DNA from 3 places in the Lysinibacillus sp. BNK-21 genome. Region 2 is predicted to be linked to each of the others. Evidence: riboswitches for the same ligand, from Rfam matches in the RefSeq annotation. Region 2 holds a riboswitch; each other region holds the start of a gene.
What was found. A riboswitch is a leader RNA that binds a small molecule or an ion and turns the genes downstream of it on or off. The one in region 2 is predicted to bind cobalamin.
Positions count from the first base shown of each region.

Region 1 (12,350 bases), 2.0 Mb from region 2:
TTTACTGTTGTTAAAATAACATCTGGATTTTTCGCAATAACATCTTCCTCATTCACTTTTGCCCAGCTATTCAAGTCAGAAAAAACATTATTAACATTAGCTGTATCTAATATTTCTTGCTGGAAAGTGCTAGAGCCTGCTGTATATATGTCTGGCTTAGGGCTAACCTCTAAATAAACATTTTTCGGCGTTTTGACATCCTTCACCTTCGTTTGTACTTCAGCAATTTTCGCTTTAATCTCTTCGTTTAATTTATTTCCTTTATCAGGAACATCCATCACAGCAGCAATTTGTTCGATATCTCCATAAACATCGTCGAAAGTAGTCGCAGATTGAATAACAAACACTTTAATTCCTGCGTCCTCAAGCGGCTTTAGGGCATCCTTATCACCGATTGTATAAGCAATGACAACATCTGGCTTTAACGCTATAATTCTTTCACTGTTAAAGTTCGTAGTATCAGAGACACGTTCAATTTTTTGTGCTTCCTCTGGGTAAGTATCGTACTCAGTTGCTCCTACAATTTTATCGCCAACACCTAAAGCAAACAAAATTTCAGTATTACTTGGTTGTAAAGATACAACTGTTTTTGGTACTTCATTAAACGCTATTTCCACTCCACGGTCATCTGTCACTTTATAGCTTGTTTTCTCTGCTTGTTGTGTATCTTGCGAAGCATCTTTATTTTTTGTATCTTCAGCAGTGCCACAGCCTGCTAATACCAGTGCAAGTAAGAGCACTGATAGCCATTGGAAATTAAATACTTTTTTCATTGTTATTCTCCTTTTTCTTTTTCATTGGGTAGGATTTACTAATAAACGGTATTTCCGCTATTCCAGCTTGCTGATTCATAAAAACAGCCATGACAAAACATACATTAGCTAATAAACCAAGGTAATCGAAAAGAATAGCTGGAACCTCTCGTTCTTCTGATACTTTGTGTAAAGTACGATATGATTTTTTTGCCTCACTGCGACAAAGATGTAAGGCTGCAGCAGCCTCTGTTCCTTGAGGTAAAACAAAACTTTGAATCTCTTCCTTCACATGGCGAACGTAAAAATCATAACGTTCACTTAACCAAGATAAATCCTCTTCAGTTACTGCTAATTTCCCACGTACTGAGCCATTCACATGATAAGCCATAGGTAACATAAGCAATAAATCCTCAGCAACAACTTGAACATCCTCTTTTTTTACCGCAGCTAATGCAACTCCTAGATGTGTTGTCAGGCTATCTGTTCGAATTTCAAAATCGACCGTTGAAGCTTTCTCACGCATAAATGGATAACAAGAATAACGGGCATCTTTTTTCACTTGCTTCCCCCCTATTTTCTATAATGAAAAATTCTTATTTGAAAGGCATAAAAAAGTCGCTCCTTTTTGCAAAGGAACGACAAAAATAACATAATGAGCCATCAAACTAGACAAAGCCTATGTATTTGCCGTATATCCTCCTAGCTTCCGAGAAGTTTTTATACGTTCAAATAAAGGTCGGTCTCCTGGCTTGTACAGTTCGTCACATGAAACGAATGTGTTATAAAGGACCTTCCCATCTTCTTTGAGACAGTGGTAAATCTTTATAATGGCTGCACTTACAGTTGCGGAAACAGCTCCGGTTTTTCACCGGATTCCCGATTATGCTAATTAGCACCTTTATTCTGCAAGAATATTTCATTTGTAAAGCAGTTTATCATATATGCTTCAGAAAAAATAGCTGTACACAGTTTTAAAATATAGCATTATTTCTATTTGAAGAGAAAACCCTAACAAATTTTTACATTATTAAGAAATTTACTATAATAGTCTTTCAATTGCTTTTTCAATATCGAGCTGTGAATCTGTTGGTTCAAAGCGTGCGACGGTCTTACCATTAGCATCTACTAGAAATTTTGTAAAGTTCCAGCGAATATTACGACCATCTAAAAAGCTTGGGGCAAGTTGAACAATTGCTTCTGCCAACATTTTCTCCTGCATACTTGCCTTCCCAAACTCTCGGTAATCCACTTCATGCTTTAAATAATTAAAGAGTGGATGGGTAGCCTCTCCATTTACCTGTACAAGCTCAAAAATCGGGAATGTGACCCCATAGTTTACCTTGCATAGATGCTTAGTTTCCTCCCCATCTTCAGGATTTTGATGGCCAAATTGATCACAAGGGAATCCAAGAACTACAAAATTCTCTTTTCCATATTTATCATACATTTTCTGTAAGTCTTCAAATTGATATGTAAATCGGCATTGGTTTGCCGTGTTAACAATTAACATTGTTTTTCCACGATATGTTTCCATCGATAAAATTTCGCCATTAGGCTTCCGAACTAGATAATTATAAATGCTCATGCATAATCCCCTTTTTTCATTCATTATAGTTGACTATTCTATCGTTCATCAAAGAATTTGCACAAAAAAACACCACCTCGCTACTTTGAACGGATGGCTGACTTATACTTCTTTTTATATTTAGCATCTTGTTCTTCATTAATTAAACGATGGGCAATATCTAATAATTTCGAGTCATTTGTTTGATCAAATAACTTTTTAAATGACATAATAATATCCTGACGAATAAGAGATGGCTGTTTTTCATCTATACATGTTTGAAATCTTTTAGCTAGATACGATACAACCAAATCTCTTTGTACTGGACCCGCCTGTCCAATTTTCCAAATTGCTTGTAATGCATGCCTTGCCGTAGCAGATTGTTCATCGTAAGTCACAGCCCAAATCTTTAAAAAATCCTCCAAGACCCTTTCTTCTGGATCACTTTTTGCAGCTAAAGCGCATAAAATTTGTGCAGCACGTGCACGAGAATAACCATTATTGTATGTAAGTGCTTTTATTAGCTGTTCCCAAACTGCATATGTCCAATCTACGGGTTCCTGCATAATTTTCATTAATTCCTCGTAAGATTCATATTGAATATCGCGATCATGCTCTGTTAGATTACTAAAAAGTTGCAAAATCTCTTTTTCCATAATTCATCCCTACCTTTATTGTTTCAGAACGTAATAAAATTTGATTTATGGTACACTTAACTTAATTTTTTTCGCAAAGAAGGTGAGTTTATGAATAAATTTAATGCTAGGAAATTGATTTTTCGGTTGATTGTGATAATATCACTACTTCTAGCTGCCTATTTTGTTATCCCAGTGTCCATGCCTTTAATACTTGCTGGGATTAGTGCATTTTTCTTAGAACCGATTGTCATGTTCTTTAAACGGAAATGGAAAATGTCACGGAAAATAGCAGTTGCTTTTATTTACATAGTGAGTGTTATTGTTATATCTATTATTTGTTATCTTTCTATTACACAAATAATGACACAAATAATTTTACTATCTAAGCAAGCTCCCTATTATATTTCCAAGCTATCAGATATGTGGCTTCATATGCAAGAAAATATTTCTAAATACACAGAAGACTTTCCACCTGAAGTAAGTGCTTCGCTTCAAAAAACCACTATGGATTTCATAAAGAAAGTCGAAGAATCCTTTTTAAGCTTCTTTAATTATAGCAAAGTTTCTGCCTTCTTTTCAGAGATACCCAGCCTATTTATCAGTCTTCTCGTTTATATGATTGCGCTATTCCTATTTATGCTTGATTTGCCTAAGTTAAAGCAAATCACTTATAAATATTTAAAGCCCAATACAGCAAAGAAGATAAAAATTATTTTAAATCGCTTAAAAGATGCAACATTTGGCTATATGAAGGCTCACTTATTTGTAAGCTTTATTATTGGAGGCGTCACACTCATTGGACTGCTATTAATCCAACCGAAATATGCAGTAACAATGACGATTATTATCTGGCTAATAGATATTGTACCATTCCTAGGCTCTATCATTATTCTAGCGCCATGGGGACTTTACCACCTGTTGATGGGAAACACCTCTATAGCTGTAAAATTATTCATCTTAGCTGCTATTTTACTTATTATTCGTCGAGTAGTCGAGCCTAAATTAATGGGAGACCATATCGGTTTATCCACTTTACCAACATTAATTTCCATGTTCATAGGTCTACAGTTATTTGGTATTATCGGTTTACTTGTCGGCCCATTCGTTATTATTTTCTTTATTGCCTTGAAAGAGACAGGTGTCATCAAAGTAAATTTTAAAATTTAATATCAATTTAGTATGCAGGAAAGTTTCTTTTGAAAGAATAGCATTCCAAAAACAAAAAAGGTCATCTTTGTATATTTTTCTCTACAAAGATGACCTTTTTCTTATCTCAACCGTCTATATATTAGTGAGGCCTATTGAATACGTCCAAAGCCTACTAAGTATTGATTCCACCAATCAAGTGATTCAATTACGACACCATTGTTTTGAGCGTCGATCATTGTGTTATTACCTAAATAAATACCTACGTGAGCTACACCTGAACCATAGCTGAAGAACACTAAGTCCCCAACGCGTGCTTCACCTGCTGAAATGCGTTGTGTTGCTAAATATTGTTGTGATGCTGTACGAGGTAAAGAAACACCCGCTTGCTTATATGACCATTGTACAAGACCTGAACAGTCAAAACCTGTCGATGGGTTGCTACCACCCCAAACATAAGGACGTCCTAGGAATTGTTTAGCTGTTGAAATGGCATCTCCTGAAGAAACAGTGCCAGCTCCTGACCCAACAATAATTTTTTGTGGTTCGCCTCCACCATTATTCTGAGTTGCTTGTATAACTGGTGTAGCTGCTTGAAGTGCACGTAAACGAGCTGCCTCTTCTTCAGCTGCTTTACGCTCTGCTTCTAAACGTTCTTCTTCTTGTTTCGTTGCAATTTCAGCTTTTAATGCAAGTGATTTCGCTTCGTTCTCAGCTTTCTTCACTTCCATTTCGCTTTCTTTTTGCTGAAGCTCTTGGAATTGTTTTTGAAGTTCCTTTTGTTTTTCATCTAATGTAGCTTTTTGTTGCTCTAAGCTTGCTTTATCTGCTTCCTGTTGATCCACTAATTCTTGGTCAGCATCCATTAATGTTTTTACCGCTACGACACGATCCATTAAATCTGCAAAGCTTTTTGCCTCAAGCACTACATTTAAATAAACACCTACAGTGTTGTCTTGCGCTTGGTATGCAGCCATACGCTCACTTAAAATTTTTGAACGTTGCTCGATACGTTTTTGTGTTTCAACAATACTAGCATCCACTTCTTTAATATCTGCTTGTACTTGTTTAAATACCTTTACTTTTGCGTCGATCTCTTGTTGTAGTTTCGTTAGTTCTTCTTGTAATTTTTTAATTTGTGCATCTATTTCAGCCTTTTTCTCAATCATTTGTTGAGAAGTTTCTTCGGCATGTACTTCTGTTGGTTGAATTGTATTAAATAATAAGCCGCCAGCTAGTGCTAATGCTAGCACCATCGACTTACGCCATTTGTTACGCTTAGCCACGTTACCTTCATTTCCCTTCATCTATCAATTTCGCTCTCGATATTCTATGTAATCACTTGAACGATTTCTATTTTAATTAAATGTTCTTATATTTATTTTAGCCTTTTAAAGTTTAGCATTTTCTACATAACTTTTATACTATTTCATGTCTATTTAATACATTAGTAAAACTCGAAACATTTCTGTAACATTCGCACTTAAACTACATTATTCTACATAATACATTTTTCTTCTACACAGAGAAACTATTAGCTAATTCGACATTAGACCTAACAGATCTTTTGTAATGTTTTTGTAATATTTGAGGATGCCAAAGAAAAAGGTAGGGAAAAAATTCCCTACCTATTGCTTCATCGACCTTAATGCTTGTATAGATAATCTCACTAACAAAATAGCACATAAAAATAAACCTAAATATGCCGCTGTGTTCAAATAGACCGCATAAGAATCGTGGATAAATTGTGAAATAGCTAAAAGAGCAACAGATATAATACCAAAAGTTATACCCACCAGCAGCAAAACAAATTGAGAAAACAAATGTGTAATAAAACGTGAATTATGTTCATCCGAAAAGACATCATGATGTAAAATGATTTTTCCGCTCTCAACTCGCTGAATGAGCTGATCGACTCTTCTAGGCATTTTACGCAAAGTCGGTATTAGCATAGATAATTCTTCTTGCAGCCGCTCCTTAGTTGCCATCGGTTCTTTAAAAGGCTTAAGGAAAGAGGCACGCATATATGTAGCAGAAAAATCCTTTGCCTCAGTAAAGATATCAAAACGTGGGTCTATTACCCGTAATGTGCCATCTAACGTCACTAAGGAACGGAGAGCTAATCCCACTGCTGGATAAAATGCAAGTCCAAAATCTCTTACCACTGTAAATAGCGCGTGAATTAATTCTTCAGTAGGTATACGGTCAACATAGGAAATTTTCAGTAAAATTTGGTCGATTGCCTGCTCCATTCTCGCACGTTCTGCATGATCAGCATTTTCCACTAATAATGTTAAACCATCATATAAAACGCTTGAATCATTTAGTTGAATGCCCATTAAGAATAACTTTAAGCCTTCTTGCTGTGTTGCACCTAAACGTCCTACTGCGCCAAAGTCAAGCAAGACTGGTGTTCCATCTGTTTCATCTATATGGATATTTCCTGGATGTGGATCTGCATGAAAAATACCAGAGAATAGCATCTGCTCAAAAAATGAGTAGAGTACGGTTCTTGCAAATTGCCTACGATCAATCGACAAACGATTAAATTCAGATGCCCCATCTGCCACACTTTGTCCACGAATATACTCCATCACAATAACATTTTCATTACTGTAAGGCGTAAATATTTTAGGAATTCGAACCTTGTAATCGCTTTTCGCCAGTGCATTCTTCACCTGTAGCGTATTACGTACTTCAATATCTAAATGAATCTCCTCACGTAGCCCCTCTGCAAATCCCCCAGCCAACTCTCGAAAGCCTAATGATTCAGCCCAGGTTGATTTTGTGGATAGCCAATTAGCAAATTCCTCTAAAATTTCAAGGTCATCGCGCATAATTCCCTTTACTTCTGGACGCAATAGCTTGACTACCACCTCTTCATAATTTTTAAGCCTTGCTTTATGCACTTGGCCAATAGAGGCTGCTGCAATGGGTTCCATTTGAAATTGGCTAAATATTTCGTCCATTGATTGCGGAAGAGATCTCTCTAAAATTTGTTTCACTTGTTCCTCTGATAAAGGCCTTACTCGGTGTTGAAGCCTTTCTAATTCATCAATAAAAATAGGTGAAAAAAGCTCTTTTCGTGTGGAAAGTACCTGGCCAAATTTGATGAAAATCCCACCACATTGTTCTAACGTTGCGCGCAAAGCAATTGCAAGTTCTTTTTCATTTTCTCGTTGCCTCGCATATTTAATCGTTTGTACGACACCGTTTGTAACAGCAATTTTTAATACCTGACGCAGGCGTTTCTGCTGTCGCCAATAGCTACGCAATCGCAATAGTAAAGATTTTTGGCCGTGACGGCGATCTCCATTCGTAATGCCACTAGGGTCAAAAAGCTCAAATACCAAATAAAGCAACATCGAAATTAGTAGCATACTACCGATCCAAATCAGTGTGCTTACCTCAGTTACTGTTTGCATCATCGTTTCTGATAAAAAATCTGTATGGCGTAGATAAGAATACCAGTACACAAAAGAGGTTAATGTCACACTAATAACGACTGACAGCACTCTTCGCACAAAATTAATATTCGAGCCAATTAATCGTCCACTCACAATATAAATCAAACCCGATACTATGAGGATTTGGGTTAAAAATTTCAAAAAGATCAACAGTGTCACCCCCTGTGCCATTTCCATTTCCTACTTCCGTTAGTATAGCAAATTTGTGCATCAACTTTCTTGAACGAGGAACACCACAGAAAATTTATTAATTTGGCACCTTGATAAAATACCCTTTAGGGTATATTATTTATTTGTAGTATTAAAACTACATAATTCACCTACTTTTAGAAACAAAACCTTTATTTAAGAGACTTTAAATACCCCATTATGTATTTACTATGAAAAGGAGTGTTTACATTGAGTAAAAAATTTTTAGTAGTCGGTGGCGTTGCAGGTGGTGCATCCACAGCGGCTCGTCTTCGTCGTCTAGATGAAAAGGCAGAAATTATTATATTTGAAAAGGGGCCGAATGTTTCATTCTCTAATTGTTCTCTCCCCTTCCATTTAAGCGGGATTGTTGAAAATAGCGACAAATTAATTTTAATGACGCCTCAAGGCTTCCAAACAAAATACAATATAGAGGCTCGTGTTCAGCAAGAAGTTGTACGTATTAACAGAGAGAAAAAAACCATCACCATTAAGGATTTAAAAACGAATAGAGATTATGAGGAAAGTTACGATACGTTAATTTTATCCCCAGGAGCAAGTCCTATCGTCCCTGACTTAGAGGGCATTCATTCTAAGCACGTCTTTACCATTAGAAACGTGGCTGATATTGACCGTTTAAATTGGTATCTACAAACAGATAATGTACAGGATATTGCCGTGGTTGGCGGAGGCTTCATTGGTGTAGAGGTAGCAGAAAATTTGAAGCTAGCAGGCTATAATGTATCTCTAGTTGAATTTGGCCAACAAATTATGGCCCCTTTTGATTATGATATGGCTCAAATCTTACACAAGGAAATGACTGATAAAGGGGTTCAAGTTATTGTCAATGACGGTCTTGCAAAGGTTACACCAAATAATGTGACGTTGAACTCAGGCAAACAATTGAAAGCACAAGCAGTAGTATTAGCAATTGGCGTTCGACCTGAAATCCGCTTAGCCAAAGAGGCCGGGCTAACAATTGGTGAACTCGGAGGTATTCAAGTTGATGCAAATTACGTGACGTCTGATCCTTCCATATATGCTGTGGGAGATGCGATTGAAGTATTCCATCAGCTTACCCATAAACAGACGCGCCTTGCTTTAGCCGGTCCCGCTCAACGACAAGCACGTGCAGCAGCTAATCATATGTATAACATCCCTCATCACAACAAAGGAGTCATTGGATCTTCAAGCGTACAAATTTTCGATCTCGTATGCGCGACAACAGGTTTGAACGAAAAAACAGCCCTAGCAAATGGCTTCCAAGCAAAAAGTGTTTATTTGATAGCTCCAGACAAAGTAGGACTAATGCCAAATAGTAATCCACTTCACTTTAAGCTCGTTTATGAAACACCGACGGGTAAAATACTAGGGGCTCAAGCAATAGGTAAAGGTAATGCAGATAAGAGGATTGATGTTATAGCTACCCTCATCACAATGGGCGGTACATTAGAAGATTTAAAGGAGCTAGAGTTATCCTATTCTCCAATGTTTAGCACTGCCCGTGATATTGTTAATTTGGCAGCTCTTGTAGCTCAAAATCTATTACACGGACACTTTAAGCAGGTAAAAGTTGATGAAGTAAGGGAACTCATTGAAAATCAAGCCTTTTTCTTAGACGTTCGTGAAAAAAATGAATTTGAATCCGGTCACCTTATCAATGCACACAATATTCCTCTAAGTGAACTTCGGGAAAGAATGGATGAAATTCCGAAGGATCAAGCAGTGTATGTGCATTGCCGATCTGGTCAACGTAGCTATAATGCTGTTATGGCCCTTCAAAATAGCGGTTTTTCTAACGTCTTTAATGTAAGTGGGTCATTCCTAGGGATTTGCTTATACGAATATTTTACAGATATCACAACGAACAGAGATAAAATAGTAACTGCTTATAATTTTAAATAAGTTAAAGGGATGCCAATTATCAGCATCCCTTTTCTTCGTTAATTTGTAGACAAAACTTTTTCCCAGTCAATCGTACCATTTTTAACTTGTTCACGTTTTTCCTTAGTCATGATGTCATTTGGACGCCCGCCTTTTGGCCAATCTTTTTCATGGTTTGCCCACTCTGGACGATCTTGCGATAAAATAAAGGCAGCTAAATCTGCAGCTTCTTGATCTGTTAATGTTCCCGCTGCACCTATCGGCATATTATTTTGAATATAGCCAGCCATTTTTGACATACGTGCCATACCTGCGCCATCATTAAATGAATTATCTCCCCATAAAGCTGGGCCAGTATTAGCACCAGTTCCTGCGCCATCAGCTGCATGACAGGCTATACAGGACTGTGCATAAAGCTCCTCACCATCTGCAACATTTGGAATCGGCACATTCTTCATATCACTTGTGCCCGCCCATTCACGTTTTGCTCCAATCGGAACACCTTCAGAAATATAAGCGAAATACGCCACCATAGCCTCTAGTTCATCACTATTCATTTCGAATTTTTTACCATTCATACTCCGAACCATACAGCCATTAATCCGTTCTTCTATTGTAACTACACCACCTGAGCGTCCAATATACTGTGGATAATTTGCCATTACACCTACTAATGATGAGGCTTGCTCGTCATAGCCAGCACCGGCATGACAGCTTGTGCAAGATAATTGGTTGCCCACATATTCATCTGCCGCAACATGTGTGTTATTAACAAGTTCATAGCCCGTTAATATTGCTTCTTTCATTGGACCATCTGGTACTTCTTCAATACTTGGCGGAGCATAGACCATTGACTGAGCAGCTGCTGTTGTTGGTATTTGTGTTTGCACTGTCGCTTCTTTCTCACTCACATTCGAATCAACTGTAATTTTGTCACTGACAAACGTCCCAACAAAAATGGCGCCTGCTAACAGTACTGTTCCTGCTACTCCTGCTACTATAGGTTTCATCTATAATACCCCCCTTTGTATTCTCACTTATATTTTAGCAACATAACAATTTATTGGATGTGATTTTTCTCACACTACCATAAAATAGAACCATTCAGATGATAAAAAAGGATAAATTATACATTTTATTTTGTTCTATAACACAGAAAACAAGACTTAATACCTCTTGCAGTATTCATTTGTTCGAAAAAAAAGCGTCAAGTACACATACGCACTCGACACCTTTAAAGCCTTTTATAGTTTACACTGTCCATCAGCACATACCGATTCTCCATTACCATTTATCATTATCGTTGGCTGAATACCAGCTATTTCTGCAGCTTGATGCAAAGTTCGCACAAACACTTCATTCGGCTCAGCCCCTTTAATACCATAACGATTTTCAAATACAAAGAACGGTACACTTTGTACGCCAAGTTGCTGTGCTTCATAGCGATCCTTGTCTAGCTCTTCACTAAAATCAGTTGAAGCTAATATTCCCGCTGCAACTTCTCTATCCAAATCTAATTGCGCAATAACTTTTAATAAGAACTCATCTTTATTCAAATCTTCACCATCTTTAAAATAACCAGCCATTAGTGCTTCCGTATAAGCTGTCGCTTTACCAAATTGCTGCGTCCATTTAGCTAAACGATGAGCCTTTTCTGTATGCGCTGTTTTCATCTTAGCAAAATCATAATGCAAACCAACTTCCGTTGCTCTCGTAGCTATACCCTCGACCATATCTTTCACTTCATCTAGCGTGACATCATACTTTTTAGCCAGCGCCTCATAAAAAGAGGGTGCATTCACTTTCGGGATATCTGGGCCTATTTGAAATGCTTTATATTCTATTTCCACTAATCCTGTATAGCCTGCGATGCCAATCGCCCGTTCCAGTTCTCGCTTGCCAATATAACAAAATGGACATGTAAAATCAGAGAAAACTTCAATTTTCATTACCATACCCCCTTATAATATATCCATCCAAATTTTAATAGCTGTTGCTAATATAAGAACCGCTAAAATAATTTGTAGGAATTTAGTATTTAACTTGCCCCCTATTCTCGCACCTAGAGGAGCAGCTATTAGACTAGCTACAATCAAGATGAGCGCTGGATAATATTCCACTTGCCCAGTCATTAATTTACCAATAGTTCCTCCTATTGAGGAGATAAACGTAATAGCAAGGCTTGACGCAATGGTCATACGAGTAGGGATTCCTAAGACCACAAGCATGATTGGTACTAATAAAAATCCACCAGCTGCCCCTACTATCCCGGAACCGATACCAACAACGAAAGCTAATAGGGCCGACAATGGTTTATTAAATGTAACAGCCTGCATCGGTTTATCATCAATTTGCTTTTTCGGTATGAACATCATCACAGCTGCAATCAATGCAAGGATTCCATAGACCATGTTAATACCAGACTCAGATAAAAATTTTGAACCGAAGCTACCCACAAAGCTTCCTGCTAATATGGCGCTCCCCATATAGATAATGAGTGATTTATTTAAATACCCACCTTTACGATAGACCCAAACACCTGAAAGAGCAGCAAAAAGTACCTGAATCGCACTTATTCCTGACACCTCATGTGCAGAAAAGGCCGCAAATCCTAGTAATGGCGGTATATATAGTAGCATCGGGAAATTAATGATGGCACCGCCAATACCTAACATCCCTGATACAAATGAACCGAGAAAACCAATAA
Region 1 covers NZ_JBLQTS010000001.1:178,719-191,068, reverse strand. The annotation lists gene ACMGGO_RS00995 (ABC transporter substrate-binding protein) at 1-773, opposite strand, end outside; gene ACMGGO_RS00990 (hypothetical protein) at 757-1,314, opposite strand; cobalamin riboswitch at 1,472-1,670, opposite strand; gene ACMGGO_RS00985 (glutathione peroxidase) at 1,795-2,340, opposite strand; gene ACMGGO_RS00980 (hypothetical protein) at 2,421-2,975, opposite strand; gene ytvI (sporulation integral membrane protein YtvI) at 3,066-4,124, shown strand; gene ACMGGO_RS00970 (C40 family peptidase) at 4,256-5,410, opposite strand; gene ACMGGO_RS00965 (ABC1 kinase family protein) at 5,732-7,720, opposite strand; gene ACMGGO_RS00960 (FAD-dependent oxidoreductase) at 7,970-9,664, shown strand; gene ACMGGO_RS00955 (c-type cytochrome) at 9,703-10,653, opposite strand; gene ACMGGO_RS00950 (DsbA family oxidoreductase) at 10,888-11,592, opposite strand; gene ACMGGO_RS00945 (sulfite exporter TauE/SafE family protein) at 11,605-12,350, opposite strand, start outside.
Region 1: it holds a riboswitch for cobalamin, as region 2 does, so the genes downstream of both, ACMGGO_RS00990 (hypothetical protein) here and nikA (nickel ABC transporter substrate-binding protein) in region 2, are expected to answer to the same signal.

Region 2 (8,358 bases):
CTTATACCCAAATCAAAAATCTATTTTTAACGATGTACGTGATTTTCTATTAAAATGGATCTAGAATTCTAATTTGAGTTTAAAGAAATCTTCTATTTTATGTACCATTGAAAAATAGTTGTCTCTATCGTAAGTCCTGAAATAATGATCATCTCTTACCCATTTCAAATGATGCTCATTACATTAATAAAGAGCATGCTTTTATCATAACATGCTCTTACCATTCTATCATTGGGATTATAGTCTAACCTTAACCTCAGTCCCGTCCTGAGCTTTGACATCGACTAGCACAAGTCCTTTATAATTTTGTAGTTCCTTGATAATCGGCTTTAGCATTTCTTTGTCGATGAGGGGAAAGGTAAAGTCTATTTTCTTTTTATCGAAGTATGCCTTTGTCCACTTATTGGCTTGTTGCTGAATCCATTTAGAAGTTAAAATGGAGAGGACAATGGTTAGCACAGTATAGGGAACAGGGACGGTAAAGCGAACGTCTTTTGCTTTCACTTTTACATGCATCATTCGTCGCCTCTACTCAATGAAGACTGCAACGGAATCTCCGTTTGCTGATTTTATATCTACAATTTGTCCATCTAGTTCATTTTCAATTGCTTCAAGAAGAAGATTGATGTCGATATCTTTTACGTATTTTTCAGATTGCGGAATACTTGCAGCGATGCTGTGTCCTGCCATCAATACGGCTTTGACAAGTTTAATTGGTAAATTTACCGTGACATTATCATTTTCGGTGGATACAACACGGACCTTTAACGTTTTATCTAAATACTTTGTTTTTTCCGCAAATTTATTCTCTGATTCTTCTTTCTGTTGTAGCACTTGAATCAGCTCTGATCCTTTATCCGCATCAATTTTGCCCTCTTGAATCATCGTTAACACTTTTGTAATTTCCTCTTTCATGGTCGTTCCTCCCTATTCGTCTTTTAAGAGCTTTATGGCTTCATCTGTTGTGATTTCGCCATTTTCAAGCATGCTTACAATTTTTTTCTCATCTACTTCATTTTTCTTCTTTTGAGCATAGCCAAGGGATGAAATAATATCATTTAGCTTGCCTCGAACTGTTGGATACGAAACCCCCAGTTCCTTTTCAACCTCTTTAATATTTCCTCGGCAGGTTAAAAATACTTCCACAAAATGAAGCTGATCCTGTGATAAGGATGCTAGCTTCGACAATTCAAACTCATTTTCAATGGTCGTGTGACAATGAGAACACTGTAACTTCGTAATTTTTAATGTTTTACTGCAGACAGGACAATTTGTGATTACTTGATAAGCCATAGTGAACTCCTTCCTTTAAGTTAAGCTGATTATATAATAAAGAAATTAAAGATGTAAATAATAAAATTAATAATTTTAATTAAAAAATAAATAAAATTAATATCTTGATTAATTTTATTTATTTTTGTTTCTATATTGCTTTAAAAATTAAGAAAACGCCATTTTTAATTTCTCAAAATGGCGTTTCTGTTTAATTGGGTCTATCCTTCTTTTTTCTTTCCCGCGGGTGTGATGGCAAAATTGCATTGTATAACGCTTGTGAAGCGGGGTGCTGATATGTCCCATCCTTGCCTATCTCCTCCACTAGCTGACCATGCTGCATCACAAGGATGCGATCTGACATAAAACGTGTGGCCTGTAAATCATGTGAAATGAATAGATAAGCAAGCTGTAGCTCTTTTTGAAGTCTTTGCAGTAGCTCTATAATCGTCTTTTGCAAAATCATATCAAGACTACTAATGGCCTCATCTAAAACAATCAGTTTCGGCTTTAATGCAAGAGCTCTAGCAATGTTGACTCGTTGCTGCTGTCCCCCACTTAGCTGTGAGGGATAGTTTTGAGCCATTGCCCACTCTAACTCTACACAGTCTAGTAATTCCCTTATTTTCTGTTGTCGCTCTGCTTTGCTAAAATGCTCGAAATTCAAAAACGGTTCTTCGAGTATTTCGAAAATCGTCTGTTTTGGATTAAATGAATGATAACTATTTTGAAAAACAGCCTGTAAATTTCTTCGTATCATTTTTTTCTCTTTGCTGGGTGCTTCGTATAAATTGACACCTTGAAAGATCAGCTCTCCGTTTGTTGGTCGTTCAATCCCTAAAATAATGCGCCCTAATGTGCTTTTTCCAGAACCACTTTGACCGACGATGCCAAGACATTCTCCTTCCTGAAGTGAAAATGTCACATTCTCTAATACAGGGGCTTCCTGTCCTCGTTTGAATAGAAATGGTCTTTGCGCATAGTATTTCTCAATATTTTTTACTTCTAGTAGCGTCATTTTATCACCTCATAGCATTCTCGCTTGTAAAAGTTTCTTGGTATAGGGATGCTGAGGCGCATCAAAAAAATCAAAAACATTTGCTTGCTCAACGATTTCTCCTTGATACATCACAGCCACATCGTCCGCAAGCTCAGCAATGACACCTAAATCATGCGTGACAAGGAGTATGGTAGCATCTGTTTCTGAGCGAATTTGATTAAATAGTGTTAATACTTGTTTCTGATTGATGGTATCCAGAGCAGTCGTAGGCTCGTCTGCGATGTAGAGGGAGGCCTGTATCGCCATTGACAGAGCAATCATCACTCGCTGTAGCATGCCTCCACTTAACTGGAAAGGATAGTAGGACAAGAGCTGCTCTGGCTGAGGTAAATGAACTTTTTTCAAAGCATCAAGGGCGATCTGTCTCATTTCTTTTTTTGTAAGCTTAAAGTGTGCTTTTAATGTTTCTCGAAAATGACTTTCAATCGTTTGAATATGATCAAATGCAGCGGGTGGGTTTTGCAAAATCATCGAAAGATGTCTGCCACGATAAGCTCTCCATTTAGTAGCTGAAACGTTTAATAAATTTTCTTGCAGATAGAGTACTTCCCCTTGGCTGACATGGGCAAAGGACGGTAATGTTTGCATGATGGCATGGCAAAGCATAGACTTGCCACTGCCACTTTCCCCGATAATTCCTAGGACTCGCCCTTTATAAGCTGTCAGGTTGATAGAGGTTAATATATTTTTCTCCCCTATTTTGACTGTGAGGTCTATCACTTCTAAAACTTTCTCCATAACTTCCCCTTTCCTAGTCAAGCCTTTTTAAACGATTTGCTAATTGATTAAACAATAACACAACAAGGATGATGGCAAGTCCTGGATAAAGCATTAATTCAGGATGCTGTCTCATGTATTGCTTTCCTTCATTGATCATCATGCCCCATTCTGGAATCGGTGCCTGCACCCCAAGTCCGATAAAGGAAAAGCCTGCAATTTCTAAAATCACCTTCCCGATATCTAATGCGACAATCGTGACAATAGATGGCAATAGATTGGGTATATAATGGCGTCTAATTAATTGGATACCTGTAGTGCCCGTTATCCTAGCAGCTTGAACAAAGTCTTTCTCATTGATGCCAATAAACAAACCTCGGATCATTCTTGCATAATAAATAAGCTGTGTGAAAATGAGCGCTATTAAAACATTTTTTAAGCTAGGACCTAATATACCTAACAGCCCAAATGCAAGTACGAGTGTCGGAAAGGCTAATAAAATATCACATAATCGAATAAAAAGAAAATCAATTAATCCTCTTTTCAACGCTACAAAAGCACCCAGTAGGATAGCTAAAACAATAGCGACTAGCTGAATGATGAGCGCTGAACCTAAAGAATAACGAATACCTAAAAGAAGGCGTGACAAGATACACCTTCCTAAATGATCTGTACCTAATGGATAGTCCCAAGACGGGACTGAAAATTTCTTAGCAATATCGACAGCAAAAGGGTCGTGTGGCATTAAAATTGGCGCCAACAGTCCTAATAAGCCAGTAATGACAAGGAGGAATAGACTGATTAATCCTGTTAAGTTGCCACTTTTTGTTCGTACAAATTTCATTTTTAATCTCTCCTACCCTTCATCATTAGATGAGGGTCCAATAAACGATGCAATATATCTGTACATAAATTGGCAAGCACATAGATAACCGCAATAATTAACACATAGCATTGTACAACTGGATAATCCCTGTTCATAATGGATTCTATTAAGTACCTGCCGAGTCCGGGCCAGCTAAAAACCTGCTCCACAATCACGGCTCCACCTAAAAGATTGCCAAGGGTCATGCCTAGCAAGGAAGTCAAGGGAATAGCAGCATTTCGCAAAACATGACGGATAAGAATCACGGAGCTTTTTAATCCTCTTAGCCGTGCATATTGAACATATTGCTGCTGTAATTCTTCTAGGATGGTTGAACGGATAAGCTGAACGAATAATCCAATTGTTGGTAACGCCAGTGCGAAGGCGGGTAAAACTAAATGAGCAGGTGTGCCCTTCCCGTTTGTCGGAAAGAGTCCTAATTTTAAGCTAAATAAATAGAGTAATAGGAAACCTAACCAAAAGGCTGGAATCGACACACTCAATATGCTAAAGAATCGTATGATTTTATCGATGATGGTGTGCTTATACAATGCGCTTATTACTCCGAATGGAATACTTAGCCCTAAAATGAGGATAAACGCAGCAATAGCTAATTCAATGGTTGCGGGTAATTTCACGAATAGTTCATGTGCCACAGGTAATTTACTAACAAAAGATGTTCCAAAATCTAGCTGGATTATGCCCTTTCCCCATAGCAAATATTGAAGAAAAAACGACTTGTCCGTTCCCAGTTCCTCACGTAATGCCTGAATGGCTTCCTCTGTTGGCGCAACCCTTGCCAAACGTAGTATGACTTCAGCAGGCTCTACAGGAACAAAACGAATAAATACAAAGGTTAGGATGGAAACGCCTAATAAGACAAAGGGCAATGTTAAAATTCTTTTTAAACAAAAGATCCATGTTGATTCATACATGCTGTCACTTCCTACTCAATCCTATGATAAAGAGAGAGCTGTCTCTGCTAGACACACTCTCTCCTCCACTTTTATTTTTCTTTAGCCATTTGTGCATAAGGTATATCATATTCAGATGCACGTGGTGCAAAATCCTTTAGAGATGGTTGATAAATCACATTATTTGTTTCGTAAGAAATAGGGTAAAAGAGTGCCTGGTCATGAAACATCGTTAAAATATTCGTGTAAAGCTGCACGCGTTCCTGTTCATCTGTTCCTACTAATAATTGGTGAATTTTCGTATCGATTTCTTTGGCGTTTGCTAGGCCTAATTTCGCCTCGTACACACCACTAGCATTTGGTGTAGCTGATTCATTTGCAAAGCTATGTGGATCTGTAGGTGGTCCATTGGTACGCCAGAAATTAATATCCACCTGGTCATCCATCAATTTTTGAAGACCGACCATTACATCTGCCCCTTCTAAATTCAACTGAACGCCAATTTTTGCGAGTTCACCTTGCATTAATTCTGCCATTGGTTTTTGAATTGCATCAGATGCAATGTAAATCAAATCTAAAGACAACAGCTGTCCGTTTTTTGAACGAATTTTTTCACCCTTAGGTAATAACCACCCTGCCTCATCTAGCAATTGTTGGGCTTTTTCTGGATTGTATACAATAGGTGCTAAATCTATATTGGCATAAGGAATCGCATCCCAGAACAATGTGTTCGCTACTTTTTCCGTACCATGTGTAATACTGTCGACCATTTGTTCCTTATTAATAGCATATTGAATGGCTTGACGTACCTTTAGCTCAGATAATGGACCAGATTGTGTATTGAATAGCAGTGCTTTCGTAGATAAAGGCTCAGAGGTAGTAGTTTTGTATTTGCCACTGTCTTTTAAATACGTATAGTTATCTAAACTAATAATGCCACGCCCATAAATTAAATCTAATTCTTCGTTTTCAAATGCTAATGAAATAGATTCTGAGTCAGGAATAATTTTTACTTTTATTTGTTCAACTAGTGGTTTTTCTCCCCAATAGTTTTCATTGCGACTAAATAATGCATATTCGTCCTTTTTGTATTCAGTTAATACCCAAGGGCCTGTTCCAATCGGTGCTTTGATAGAATCTTGCGTCATATCATCCTTTGGGAATCCGTTATCCCCTAAAAAACGGAAAGGTCTGACGAAGGCAAGTTCGTTTAAGACTGGATAATAAGGCTCATCCAATTGCAGACGAATTGTAAAATCATCTACTTTTACAACCTCTTTCATGTGGTTAACCATGCCCATCCAAGAATGCATGTCTCGATTCGCTAAAACGGCGTCAAAGTTACGAATGACATTATCTGCATTAAATGCAGTGCCGTCTGAATATTTCACGTCTTTTCTTAGATGGAAAGTATACGAAGTTTTATCCTCAGAGATGTCCCAGCTTTCGGCGAGCTTAGGCGTAACAGTACCATCATCATTGTATTCCACCAAGGATTCATAAACCATTGCTTGGGCAGTCATTTGATTCGGTAAATATGTATGAGGATTCAATGGACCGACATCTAATGGCCAGCCAATCGTTATTATTTTTTCATCTGTTTGGTTTGCTGAGGTCTTTTCCTTTTCTTCATCCGTGCCTGTACAGCCAGCAAGTAAACTGAACGTCAGGACAAGCAGGAAAGGAAGTAAATACTTTGTCAATCTCATTTTCTGTCTCCTATCTCTATTCGTAGTACAAATACATCTACTTGTTGAAGAAGAGAAGGCATAAAAAAACCTTATTCTAAGAAAGAATAAGGACAGAAAAACCCACGATGAGCAAGTCTCCATCCATCTCCCTATCTTTCGTAGATCATCAATGAATCTTCTTACAAGCAGGCATTCTGGCTCATGAATCATCATTTTGTTTCACCTTCCCAAGTACTCACTCAGTGGTATTTGAAACAAAACTCCTCATTTACAGCTGCGGGACAGCATGGGATTTTCACCCATTTTCCTTTTAATTGAATGAAAGACGATTTCACTCAAACTTGTAATGATTGCTATGAAATTAGTAATAAACATAACATGCTCGCATGTTCACGTCAATTTTACTTTCTGAAGATAATATATATATCGACGTAAGATAAAAAGACTAGGGATTTACCCTAGTCTTCGTTATTGGAGAGTAGATGTAGTAGATTAAAAATCATTTCGTTAGCTTGATGTAGATTGTTGTACAGCTTGACGCAACGTTTTAGTAGCAGCAACCATATTCGCTAAAGCTGCAACGGTTTCATCTTCTTTTCTCGTTTTTAAGCCACAATCTGGATTCACCCAGAATTGATAACGGTCCAGCACCTGTAGACTATCTTTCATAATAGCGAGCATTTCATCCTCGCTTGGTACACGAGGGCTATGAATATCATAGACGCCTAAGCCAATTCCTTTTTTATAGGGCTGTACTTGTAGTGAGGTAATAAGTTCCCCATGACTTCGTGATGTTTCTATGGAAATCACATCTGCATCTAGTGCGCTAATTGGTTCGATGAAATCATTAAACTCACAGTAACACATATGTGTATGGATTTGTGTTTCATCTTTGACACTAGATGTCGCAAGCTTAAAGGAATTGACAGCCCACTCTAAGTAAGCCCCCCATTCCTCCTTTCTAAGCGGTAAACCTTCTCTTAACGCTGGCTCGTCCACTTGAATAATTGATATACCTGCGTTTTCTAGTGCTTCCACCTCTTTACGGAGTGCTAATGCAATTTGATAAGCGACATCTTTACGGGACAAATCATCTCGCACAAAGGACCAATTTAATATTGTTACTGGCCCTGTCAGCATGCCTTTTACAAATCGCTTCGTTAGGCTTTGGGCATAGGCGGATTCTTTTACGGTAATTGGTGAAGCCCATGCAACATCTCCATAAATGATCGGAGGCTTCACACAGCGTGATCCATATGAAACAACCCACGCTTTCTTTGTAAAGGCAAAGCCAGTCAGCTTTTCACCGAAATATTCAACCATATCTGTACGCTCAAATTCACCATGAACAAGTACATCGATATCTAATTCCTCTTGTATGGAGATCCAGCGCTTTGTTTCGTCTTCTAAAAATGTTTCATAGGCTTCATTCGATAATTGTTTCTTTCGCCACGCATTACGATTTCTTTTCACTTCATCTGATTGCGGGAAGCTACCGATTGTAGTTGTTGGAAACAGCGGTAATCCTAAGGCTTGTTGTTGGATCGTTTGTCGCTTCGTAAAATTACTGTGTCGTTCAAAATCTTGCTTTGTCACAGTTTGAACGGCTTGATGAATTAACTTATTTTGGCGGATTGGATGTTTTTTTAGAGCCTCAATCGCCTTCATACTTTCTGAAAAATTATGTTGTAAGGAACCATCTTTATCTCGTCTATATTTAGTCAGCCCCGTGATTTCTATGATTTTCTCATCTGCGAAGGCCAGAGACTGCTTTAAAACAGGGTCAAGTTCATTTTCAAGAGAGGTTGTGATTGGAACGTGCTGTAGGTTACTTGATGG
Region 2 covers NZ_JBLQTS010000001.1:2,139,590-2,147,947, forward strand. The annotation lists gene ACMGGO_RS10900 (hypothetical protein) at 238-519, opposite strand; gene ACMGGO_RS10905 (SHOCT-like domain-containing protein) at 529-915, opposite strand; gene ACMGGO_RS10910 (DUF2089 domain-containing protein) at 928-1,293, opposite strand; gene ACMGGO_RS10915 (ABC transporter ATP-binding protein) at 1,484-2,290, opposite strand; gene ACMGGO_RS10920 (ABC transporter ATP-binding protein) at 2,300-3,070, opposite strand; gene ACMGGO_RS10925 (ABC transporter permease subunit) at 3,084-3,893, opposite strand; gene nikB (nickel ABC transporter permease) at 3,896-4,849, opposite strand; gene nikA (nickel ABC transporter substrate-binding protein) at 4,921-6,537, opposite strand; cobalamin riboswitch at 6,686-6,879, opposite strand; gene metE (5-methyltetrahydropteroyltriglutamate--homocysteine S-methyltransferase) at 7,027-8,358, opposite strand, start outside.

Region 3 (12,350 bases), 500 kb from region 2:
GATTGGTAAAAAACCTTCCATGATATGCATGGCAAAGGCACGTTTTGGCACGATTAAAAAGGCTAGTAAAAAATAACTAAGTTTCCACCATGATAATTTCAAAAAGCTTTCCTCCTAACTAATTAATAGATTTTTAGAATATTGCGTGCGTAATTAAAAAAAGCACTTCTCCTTAGGTGGAAAAGTGCATAGCTAAAAAAGCAAATAACAGTCTCATCTGCTAAGCCGCACACCTATCCTCGTAGGTTGAAACGATCACTTATTTTTCGGCAGGTCTCCTGGCTCTAGTTCAATGCTTTATAGGTCTTCCCATCCGTTGGACAGTGACATATTCTATAAAGCTCCCTATTACAGTGGCGGGACCGCGCCGGACTCAAACCGGCTTCCCTTTTAAGCAAAATGACAAGCACTTTGCACCGAAAAACATTCAAATTGTGAGATTTCACGACAAAGTGTAACATGAATTTCCATAAATATGCTATACCTTTTATGAAATTTTTTAAATTAAAGGTCAACGGTGAATATTCTGATAAAATTTTGTGCGCAAATTATATAGATTGTATAAATTTCATACCTAGTTCCATTCAAAATTGATAAATTTGTCATAAATTTTTAAAGAAATATTGAAATTTTAAAATAATAAGATATGATAAAGACAGTTTTCTATTTAAAATTCTACTAAAAATTTCATATAAAACGTCAATAAGTGCTCGAATAGCTCGAGATAATAGGGAAATTGGTGAAAATCCAATACAGCCCCCGCTACTGTAATAGCTGATGAAATCGCAAAGCCACTGGTACAAACTTGGGAAGGTGCGACAGTAAAATGAAGCTTAAGTCAGGAAACCTGCTTATTTGATTGTGCATGCAAACTTTTCGGAGGGAGAAGTTGAAGCGAAAGCGGGTACCTGTATTTCATTCTATTCGTTTTTATTTGGCTTCTACAAAACCTTTACTCTTCGTTATAGAGTAAAGGTTTTTCTTTTTCCAAAAAGCAAATGAGGGGAGACAGAAGATGACAACTTGGAATTTAGAGGGGATGAAAACACATCTCTTTATTTGCAATGGCAGTAGCTGCATGAAGAAGGATGGGGAGGAAATTACCTTAGCCATTCGAGATGAGATACAACGGCAAGCACTCGATCAGGAAATACATACGACAAGAACGCGCTGTAATGGACGCTGCAAGGATGCTTGTGTGGTAATCGCTTATCCTCAAGGAAACTGGTATCGTGTGCCATCAACAGAGCATGCTAGAACACTAGTACAAGATTTACATCATGAATCCTTATACAACGAACATGTCTTTACACTTCGTGAAGGTACATTACAGCGTACTGCTCAAACAACTGCCATTAAAGGGATCGAAAAGGTGAAAGAGGGGTAACAACATGGCGCAAAAAGGAAAAATTTTCGTAGTAGGCTTTGGACCTGGAGATTTTAAGCATATTACGACACGTGCAGTAGAGGCTTTACAACAAAGTGATATGATTATAGGCTATAAAACCTATGTAGAGCTGATTCAAGATTTAGTAAGTGCAAAATCGATTGTTAGTACAGGCATGACAGAAGAAGTGTCGCGTGCACAGGAAGCCGTTCGTCAAGCCGAAGCAGGGAGCATCGTCTCAGTAATTTCGAGTGGTGATGCAGGCGTCTATGGCATGGCAGGATTAGTCTATGAGGTGTTAATTGAGCTAGGCTGGACAGAAGCAACAGGAATTGAAGTTGAAATTGTTCCTGGGATTTCTGCGATTAATTCATGCGCTAGCATACTTGGTGCACCTATTATGCATGATGCTTGTACAATCAGTTTGAGTGACCATCTAACACCTTGGAATTTAATTGCAAAGCGTGTCGAGGCAGCTGCAATGGCGGACTTTGTCATTGCTTTATACAATCCTAAAAGTGGACGTCGAACAAGACAAATTGTCGAGGCTCAACGAATACTCTTAGAATATCGTTCGCCAGACACACCAGTTGGGCTTGTGAAAAGTGCCTATCGAGAACGTCAAGAAGTGACCATGACAACACTAGCAGAAATGCTAGAACATGATATTGGTATGTTGACAACTGTCATTATCGGGAATTCGTCAACATTTTTCTATGACAATAAGATGATTACGCCCCGCGGTTACCAACGTAAATATACCCTGGGTGAAGAGAAACAGCCATTACGTCCACATCAACGTTTACGCGAAGAAAATGAACCTTGGGCAATGAACCAAGAGACGGGAACAGCGCGAAATGACTTTACGGCTGACCCTAATGCAGGGCGCTTTAATAAACCCAGTATAGCCGCTACGCCAAAGCCGAAAAAAACAGCTCTTGAAATGGCTACAGCGGCACTTGCAATGGTAAAAGGGACAAGCGCAGTCAAAGTAACACCGAAGCTTGTACAGCAAAAAATAGAATCTATTTTTGAATTAGCAGTAAGTCCTGGTGTAGCCAATAAGTTTTTTACTCCCCAGCAAATGATGATGTTAGCGGAGGTCGTTGGGGATGAGGGGACGATGGAATACACACCAGATCATCAAATTCATTTGAAAATACCAACGACTGCCCCTGAACAGATCACAGAGAAATTACAGGAAGTAGGGTTTTTATTAGCCCCGATTGGTGATGTGTTATCACTGAAGGCTTGTGATTTTTGCTACGGTGAAAAGGCTGATTCAATACCATATGCAGAGGAAATACAAGAAAAACTAGGCGGTATGTCCTTACCGAAGACATTAAATATTGGCTTTAATGGCTGTGGGATGGCCTGTTATCGGGCTGTATTTGATGATATTGGCATCGTCTACCGCAAAAGTAAATTTGATGTCTTTATTGGAGCAAAACCAGTCGGTCGTACAGCACACGCAGCACAGCCTGTTGTAGAAGGGCTGGAGCCTGAGCAGCTGATTCCACTCATTACAGATATTATTGAAGAATATAAAGCAAATGCTCATCCAAATGAACGCTTATTTAAATATTTTAAACGTGTGAAAAAAATACTGCATTTTACGTATCAAGATATGTCTTCCAAAATAAAAGTAGAGCCAGCTCCGTGCGGCGACTAGTAAGGAGTAGAGAGATGAAAGCTATTTTATTTGTCGGCCATGGGAGCCGTTTAGCAGCAGGAAATGATGAGGTTCGTACATTTATCGAACAAATGACACCGCGTATTGATGAACAATTTTTAGTGGAAACTTGTTTCCTTGAATTTGCTTCACCTAACATCGAAGAAGGTATTACAAACTGTGTGAAAAAGGGAGCTACAGAGGTACATGTAATTCCAATCATTTTACTGCATGCAGGCCATTCAAAACTGCATATTCCAGCGGAAATAGAGCATGCGCGTGAGCATTATCCAACGATTACCTTCACATATGGTCAAACAATTGGTATCCATGATGAAATCTTTGCCATTTTACAAGATCGCCTAGCTGAAATTGGCTTTAATTCAGAACAAGAGCAGGAAGACACAGCGATTTTATTGATTGCACGAGGTGGCAGTGATCCATCTGCTAATGGTGATTTTTATAAAATCACGCGACTTTTATGGGAAAAACTACCTGTGAAATACGTAGAAAGTGCTTTTATGGGTGTCACAGATCCACGAGTTGAAGAAGGAATTGAACGTTGTGTCAAACTAGGTGCAAAAAAAATCATCATGTTACCATACTTTTTATTCACAGGCATTTTGATGGAACGCATGCATGGCATGTGTGAGAAGTTTAATGAACTTTATCCAGATTGTGATATTCAAATTGCTAACTATTTTGGCTACCATGAACGGTTACAAAATGTTTTATTAGAGCGTATTGAACAGGCAATCAACGGTACATCAACAGGTATGCAAGATCTAGAAGATTATCGCGCCTATGCGGCAGTACATGGACATGCACATCACCATCACCATCATGATCACGATCATGGACATGCGCATCATCATCATCACGACCATCACCATCATGACCATGACCATCATCATGAAGAGGAGCCGGTAAAATGATTTTCATGTTAGCAGGGACAAGTGATGCAAGGGATCTAGCCCTTGCATTACAAAGCGCAGGTTATGCGGTAACCGCTACGGTCGTCACTGAATCGGCAGCCTCTAGTCTTGCTGACGTTGGCCTGCCACATTTGATCGGTAGACTGACAGCTGAGGAAATGGCGACCATCATGACAGAGCAGGGCTATCAATTGGTGGTAGATGCTTCTCATCCATTTGCGGAGGAAGCCTCTAAAAATGCGATGGCAGCGGCAGAGCAGGCAAAGATTCCTTATATTCGCTATGAAAGAGCTCATGAACATTATGCCCATCCTTTGATTACTGTTGTAAAGGATTATGAGGAGGCAGCTCAGCTAGCTGCAGAAAAACGCGGTGTCATTATGCTAACGACAGGTAGTAAAACACTCGCTACATTTACAAGGGTTTTACAGGGCTTAGAAAACACAAGAGTAATCGCTCGTATGCTTCCACGACTGGATAATATGGAAAAATGTGAGGCACTTGGCGTGGCGCAGCGAGATATTGTGGCTATTCAAGGTCCGTTTTCAAAGGAATTAAATGAAGCTCTATTTCGTCAATACGGAGTGACGTTGATGATTACCAAAGAAAGCGGTAAAGTGGGCTCAGTTGATGAGAAGCTAGAGGCAGCTCTCGCATGCCAGATTGAAACGATTCTTATTGCACGACCAAATATACAGTACGGCCAACAATATTCAACATTTGAAGAAGTATTACAGGCTGTTGAACATACAATTTAGGAGGCATTTTCCATGGATTTTAAAACAGATTTTAAACCATTAACGGTAGACCCAGATAAAATTTACGATTACAGTTTCTCTATTATTGCAGAGGAAATGGGCGAGCATGACTTCTCAGAAGATGAATGGAAAGTTGTACGTCGCATTATCCATGCCTCAGCTGATTTCGAGCTAGGTCGTAGTGTCATCATTACACCAGGTGCTATTGAAGCGGGTATCAAGTCTATTCTTGCAGGACGTCATGTCATTGCAGATGTGCAAATGATTGAAAGTGGCTCTGGTAAAAAGCGTTTCCAAAAACATGGTGGTGATTTGCATTGCTATATTGCGGATGAAGATGTATCAATAGAAGCGAAAAAACAAAATACAACACGTGCCATTATTTCGATGCAAAAGGCATCAAAATTACATGAAGGTGGTATTTATGCCATTGGTAATGCACCAACTGCATTGCTGGAATTGATTCGATTAATTAAAGAAGGGCTAGCAAAACCAGATTTAATTATCGGTATGCCTGTTGGTTTTGTGTCAGCAGCTGAGTCAAAAGAAGAGCTGCTTAAACTAGAAGGGATTCCATACATTACAAATGTTGGGCGTAAAGGCGGTAGTACAGTGACGGTTGCTGCTTTAAATGCCATCTCACTTTTAGCGGACGAACAGGCGAAAAAATAATGGAGCGGAAGCCAAAAAAGGACCCCAAGGACATGCGTCACGGTTATACGACGGGAGCCTGTGCAACTGCTGTATCAAAGGCTGCACTGCTTGCCCTTATTACTAAGGAGGAGCAAGAGACAAGTACGATTCATTTACCTATTGGTCGAGATGCAACCTTTACAATTGAAAAATGCATATTTGAAGAAAATGCTGTCAGCTGTGAGACGATTAAAGATGCTGGTGATGATCCTGATGCGACCCATCAGGCACTCATTGTTGGCACAGTGAGCTGGGCAGATACACCTGGGATTCATTTAGATGGAGGTATTGGCGTCGGGCGTGTCACAAAGCCTGGCTTGCCAGTGCCTGTCGGAGAGGCAGCCATTAATCCTGTACCTCGTAAAATGATTTATAGCACGGTCCAAGGTGTGTTGGACGAATTTCACATTACACGAGGCGTGAATGTGGTGATTTCTGTACCTAAGGGTGAGGAGATTGCTAAAAAAACGTTAAATGGACGACTCGGTATACTTGGGGGCATCTCAATCTTAGGCACAAGGGGAACCGTCGTGCCTTTTTCGAGTTCTGCTTATATGGCCAGTATTGTCCAAGCCATCAGTGTAGCGAAAGAGGCTGGCTGTGAGCATTTAGTGGTGACAACAGGTGGACGAAGTGAGAAGTTTGCGATGAAACAATACCCACATCTAGCAGAAGAAGCGTTTATTGAAATGGGTGACTTTGTAGGTTTTACATTAAAGCATTGTAAGCGTCTAGGCATCAAACAAGTTTCACTCGTTGGGATGATGGGGAAATTTTCTAAAGTCGCACAAGGAGTCATGATGGTGCATTCCAAAAGTGCACCAATCGATTTTAATTTTTTAGCACAACTGGCAGAGGATATAGGGGCAGATAGAGAAACGATAGCACAAGTTCTGGAGGCAAATACAGCTTCACAAGTAGGTGAGATGATGATGGAGAAGGGCTATGATGCGTTCTTCCATCGTTTATGTGAGGCTTGCTGCTATTCCTCTATCCATCATATTAAGGGCGGTTTAACGCTTTCCACATCGATCTATTCGATGCAGGGACAATTATTAGGAAGGGCTGATGACATTGCATCGATCGATGAAGTTGATTGGGATCGGGGATAACGGATTAGCAAGCTTATTACCTCAATACCTTCAGTGGATTGAAGACTGTGAGGTACTTGTTGGTGGTGAGCGAGTACTTGATTTTTTCCCAGACTTTAGGGGTGAAAAAATCTTGATAAAAGGAGGTCTTTCAACACTTGTTGAAAGATTGTCTGAAGAAACAAGAAATACCGTGATTCTTGCATCTGGAGATCCATTATTTTATGGCATCGGAGGCTATTTAGCCAAAAAGCTACAAATAGAGGTTTATCCCTATATGAGCTCCGTCCAACTGGCCTTTGCGAAAATGGGAGAGAGCTGGCAGGATGCTTACGTAACGAGTATTCATGGACGACCAATGAAGGGCTTGGCACAGCGAATTGATGGCAAAAAGAAAGTAGCACTTTTAACCGATGTAGAGAATAGTCCGAATGCTCTTGCTAAATATCTAAAGCATTTTGGTATGACGGAATATCGTGCGTTTGTCGCCGAAAATTTACAGGGCGACAACGAAAAAAGTGGCTGGTACTCGCTCGATGAAATGGAAGTTACTCATTTTTCTCCTTTAAATGTCGTGGTTTTAAAACAAACAATAGCACCGAAACGCTACACACTTGGGATTGATGATGAAGAATTTTCACAACGAAAGCCAGATAAAGGACTTATTACGAAGAAAGAAATTCGAGTTTTAAGTTTGCAAGCCATGCAGCTTCAACGGGATAGCATTATTTGGGATATTGGCACATGTACGGGATCCATGGCCATTGAGGCAGGTAAGCTTGCTCCTGAGGGACAAGTTTTTGCCGTAGAAAAAAATGCCCCTGATTTAGAAAACTGTCTTCAAAACCAACAAAAGTTTCGAGTCGATATAACTGCTATTCATAGTAAAGCACCAGAGGGTTTAGACAACTTTCCAGACCCTGATGCCATTTTCATCGGGGGCACTGGTGGTGAAATGGCTGAGTTACTGCAATTATGCTGTCAGCGTTTAAAGCAAAATGGGCGCATTGTCTTAAATGCGGCGACTATTGAAAATTTATATAAAGCTGTTGAGGCATTTAAAGCTTGTGGTTTTGCTGTTGACATTTTACAGGCTCAGCTGGCACGCAGTAAACCAATTTTAGATATGACACGCTTTGTGCCATTAAATCCAATATACATTATTTCCGCTTATCGAAAGGAAGAAAATCATGAGTAATCTAGGAATTTTATATGGCTTGGGCGTTGGTCCTGGCGATCCAGAATTAATTACAGTAAAGGCATTTCGAGTGATTCAGGAATCACCTGTTATTGCTTACCCAAAAAAGCTAAAAGGCAGTAAAAGCTATGCCCATCGTATTGTAGATGTGTATATTAATCCAGAAGAAAAAGATATGCTTGGTCTTGTATTCCCAATGACGAAAGATGAGGCTGTTTTAGAACGTGAATGGACAAAGTCAGTAGAACTTGTCTACGAAAAATTACAAGCAGGCAAAGATGTAGCCTTTGTTACAGAGGGCGATCCATTATTGTATAGTACGTTTATTCATATGATGAAGCTAATGCAGGACAAGCATCCAGATGTCGAAATTCGAACGGTACCAGGAATTTCTTCGTTTAATGGCTCTGCATCACGCTTAGGCATTGCGTTAGCGGATGGTGATGATCGTGTTGCGATTATTCCTGCGTATGACAATTACGAAGCTATGCGTGAAGCGATTGAAACACATGATGCTGTTGTTTTTATTAAAGTGGCGAAAGTGATTGATTTAATGCTTGAAGTGCTACGCGATTTAGATTTATTAGATAAAGCATCCGTGGTGACAAAGGTAACATCTGATGAAGAAATCATTTGGGATGTGCGTGAGTTGGATGGGGTCGATTTAGAATATTTAACATTAATGGTGGTGCGTAAATAATGAAAAAAATCTATATTGTCGGCGCTGGTCCTGGTGATCCAGATTTAATTACAGTCAAAGGTTTACATATGTTACAAACAGCGGACGTTGTCATGTATACAGATTCTTTAGTGAGTGAGGACCTTATTGCGAAAGCTAGACCAGATGCGGAGGTCATTCGTACAGCTGGTATGCATTTGGAGGAAATGGTTGCTGTGATGGTGGACCGAGTCAATGCTGGTAAAACAGTGGCACGTATGCATACAGGTGATCCAGCGATGTATGGTGCCATTATGGAGCAAGTTGCGCTATTAAAAAAGGAAGGCATTGGGTATGAAGTCATTCCAGGAGTTAGCTCTGTATTTGCATCGGCCGCTGCAATCGGAGCTGAGCTAACAATTCCTGATCTAACACAAACCCTTATTCTAACACGTGCAGAGGGGCGCACACCTGTACCAGAATTTGAAAAGCTGCGTGATTTAGCGAGCCATCATTGTACAATTGCCTTATTCCTTAGTGCAACGCTGACGAAAAAAATTGTCAAAGAGCTACAAAGTGCTGGTTGGGCTGATGACACGCCTGTAGCAGTTATTCAACGAGCTTCATGGCCCGATCAAAAAATCGTACGAACAACTTTAATCAAATTAGATGAAGCGATGCGTGTGAATGGTATTCGTAAGCATGCGATGATTTTAGCGGGCTGGGCATTAGACCCGAACATTCATGATAAAGATCAATATCGTTCGAAGTTATATGATGCAAGCTTTACACACGGCTTTAGAAAAGGTGTGAAGACAAGTGATTGAGTTACAAGAGGGTGTGTTACCAGAGGTTGACCAACGTAATCCTTATGCCGTTGTAGCCATTACGAAGCATGGTGTCCAAATAGGACGTCGTCTGCAGCAAACCTTTGCAGCAAGTGATTTATATTATATGAGTAAATTTGAACAAGGCGATGAAGAAGAAAAGCATATTCAACTATTTACAGGAACAGTGCGCCTGCTATTGCCAACACTTTTTAAGCAATATAAAGGGTTAATTTTAATTATTTCACTAGGGGCAGTTGTACGAATGATTGCGCCGATTTTAAAGGATAAAAAGACAGACCCTGGTGTTGTGGTGATTGATGATCGAGGGGAAAATGTTATTAGCGTATTATCAGGGCATTTAGGTGGTGCCAATGAGCTAACACACGAGGTGGCAGCTGCACTTGGTGCAAATCCGATTATTACAACGGCTTCTGATGTACAAAAGACGATTCCAGTTGATTTATTTGGAGCCCGCTTTGGCTGGGTATGGGATAGTGCGGATAAATTGACACCAGTTAGTGCATCTGTTGTAAATGAGGAACATGTAGCCATTGTACAGGAAACAGGCGAACGTGATTGGTGGATGCGTGAAACACCGATGCCAGAGCAAATTAAAATCTATCCATCAACACAGGCAGCCATCCAAGCAACTCCCCATGCCACATTATTAATAACAGATCGAATCATTGAACCTGAAGAAGAGGTTCTTCTAGAAAACGGTGTTATTTATCGCCCAAAATCCATTGTGCTAGGAATGGGCTGTAACCGTGGTACATCTTTAGAGGAAATTGAACAAGTAATCGATGAAACCTTGGCAGAGCTAAAGCTTTCGAAAAAAAGTGTGAAAGCCTTATGCACGATTGATTTGAAGAAAGATGAGCAATGTTTCTTAGAGATTACGAAGAAATATGATTGGGAGTTCGTTACGTATACACCGGATGAATTAAATGAAATCGAATTTCCATCACCCTCTGAAACAGTCTTTAAATATACAGGTGCATACGGAGTGAGTGAACCAGCAGCTATGCGCTATGCACAGGTTCCATCACTTCTATTAGAGAAGAAAAAATCGGGTAATGCTACGATTTCAGTTGCTAGATACCTATTTTAAGGAGGAAGTCCATGCAAACAAATCGCTTTGTACTAGCTGGTACGGGTAGTGGTGTAGGCAAAACTACTTTTACCATTGGACTGATGAAGGCACTTCAAAACAAAGGGAACGTGGTGCAGGGCTTTAAATGCGGTCCTGATTATATCGACCCAACCTATCATACAGCTGTAACGGGCAGAGTATCACGTAATATTGATAGCTGGATGTTTTCACACGAAGCAGTCCGTGATATTGTGGCACGTGCAAGTATAGATGCAGATGTATCTATTATTGAAGGTGTGATGGGCTTTTATGACGGTAAAAGCCCTTTATCTGACGCTGGGTCTGCTGCTGATATTAGCGTAGTGACAGAGAGTCCTGTTATTTTAATTGTCAATTGTGCTAGCATGGCACGTAGCGTAGCAGCAGTTGTGAAAGGCTTCCAATTACTATCAGATAAGCCGAATATCGTTGGTGTTATTGCGAACCAGGTTGGTAGTGTCGGTCATTACGAAATTGCGAAGGCAGCTATTGAACAAGAATGCGGCATACCTGTTATTGGCTACCTAAAGCGTGAGGAAGGGATCGATATCCCTAGTCGTCATTTAGGGTTAGTACCTGCTATTGAAAGAGGAGAGCTAGATTCATTTTTTGATAAACTAGGGAACCTGATGGCGGAAACGATTGATTTAGATCAATTAATACATTTAACAAAGGCTCCTATCTTGCAAGAATCAGGCCATTTATTTCGGGAGGAGCCTTCACGAAATATTTGTATAGCAGTTGCAAGAGATGCAGCTTTTAATTTTTATTATGAAGAGAACTTGGCTTTGTTACGTGCGAAAGGTGCGACACTACAGTTTTTCTCACCGCTTGCGAATGAGCCTGTACCAGCTGAAGCAGATGGCTTGTATATTGGTGGTGGCTTTCCTGAGGAATTTGCAGAGTCACTTGCTACCAATACAGTCGTTAAAGACTCTATTCGTCAAGTCATTGCTAAAGGTCTTCCAACATTAGCTGAGTGTGGGGGCTTTATGTATTTAACAGAGGCCATTACAAATAGCCATGGCGACCGCTATGACATGGTAGGGGTAATTCCTGGAGAAGTGGCGATGCAAACAAAACTAGCAGCACTTGGTTATCGTGAAATTTTTGGCACAGCCGATAATTTCTTAATTGGTGCTGAGGAACAAGCGAAGGGCCATGAGTTCCATTATTCCAAATATAGTGGTTCTCACAATACAGCAGCCTATGAAACGATTGGTCGTTTTGGCAAAAAGAAAGAAGGCTATCAAGAAGGAAATTTAGTGGCTGGCTATACTCATTTCCATTTTGTATCAAACCCAAAGCTAGTTGACAATTGGTTAACAGCTTGTAAGAAGGTGAAAAGTAATGACTAATTATTTTCCTATTCATATCAATCTAGAATATAAAACAGTTGTGATTGTAGGCGGGGGTCACGTGGCAACGCAGAAGGTAGCATCCCTGTTACCAGCAAAGGCAAACATCGTGATTGTCAGTCCAACCTTACATAACACATTACAGTCACTTGCAGAGTCAGGGCAAATTACTTGGAAGCAAAAGGAATTTGAACCTCGTGATTTAGATGACGCCATTCTCATTATCGCTGCAACGAATGTGACAGCAGTTAACGAAGCCGTTCAAGAAGCAGCACAGCATTGGCAATTAATCAACCGAACAGATAAACAAAGTGAAAGTGATTTTATTACGCCTGCTACTGTTCGCCGTGGTCCGTTGGTGGTAACTGTTTCGACATCGGGAGCAAGCCCAAGTCTAGCCCGCAAGATTAAAGCAGATTTAGAAGAGCAATTCGATGATGCTTATGATGACTATGTATGCTTTTTACAGCAAGCTCGATTAATGATTGCTGCTAAGTATGATAAAGGTCCACAAAGACGTGCGGCATTACAAGCATTGCTAGAGCCAAACATCCTTGAATGGACACGTCATGGTGAGATCGATCGACGAGAAGCATATTTACAACAACTATTGATGGGAGCAACGCAATGAAGGATGG
Region 3 covers NZ_JBLQTS010000001.1:1,642,271-1,654,620, forward strand. The annotation lists gene ACMGGO_RS08285 (energy-coupling factor ABC transporter permease) at 1-102, opposite strand, end outside; cobalamin riboswitch at 251-436, opposite strand; cobalamin riboswitch at 688-870, shown strand; gene ACMGGO_RS08290 ((2Fe-2S) ferredoxin domain-containing protein) at 1,016-1,387, shown strand; gene cobJ (precorrin-3B C(17)-methyltransferase) at 1,392-3,059, shown strand; gene ACMGGO_RS08300 (sirohydrochlorin chelatase) at 3,074-3,994, shown strand; gene cobK (precorrin-6A reductase) at 3,991-4,752, shown strand; gene ACMGGO_RS08310 (precorrin-8X methylmutase) at 4,765-5,424, shown strand; gene ACMGGO_RS08315 (cobalt-precorrin-5B (C(1))-methyltransferase) at 5,424-6,557, shown strand; gene cbiE (precorrin-6y C5,15-methyltransferase (decarboxylating) subunit CbiE) at 6,514-7,734, shown strand; gene cobI (precorrin-2 C(20)-methyltransferase) at 7,727-8,434, shown strand; gene cobM (precorrin-4 C(11)-methyltransferase) at 8,434-9,219, shown strand; gene ACMGGO_RS08335 (cobalt-precorrin 5A hydrolase) at 9,212-10,333, shown strand; gene ACMGGO_RS08340 (cobyrinate a,c-diamide synthase) at 10,345-11,712, shown strand; gene ACMGGO_RS08345 (precorrin-2 dehydrogenase/sirohydrochlorin ferrochelatase family protein) at 11,705-12,343, shown strand; gene cobA (uroporphyrinogen-III C-methyltransferase) at 12,340-12,350, shown strand, end outside.
Region 3: it holds a riboswitch for cobalamin, as region 2 does, so the genes downstream of both, ACMGGO_RS08290 ((2Fe-2S) ferredoxin domain-containing protein) here and nikA (nickel ABC transporter substrate-binding protein) in region 2, are expected to answer to the same signal.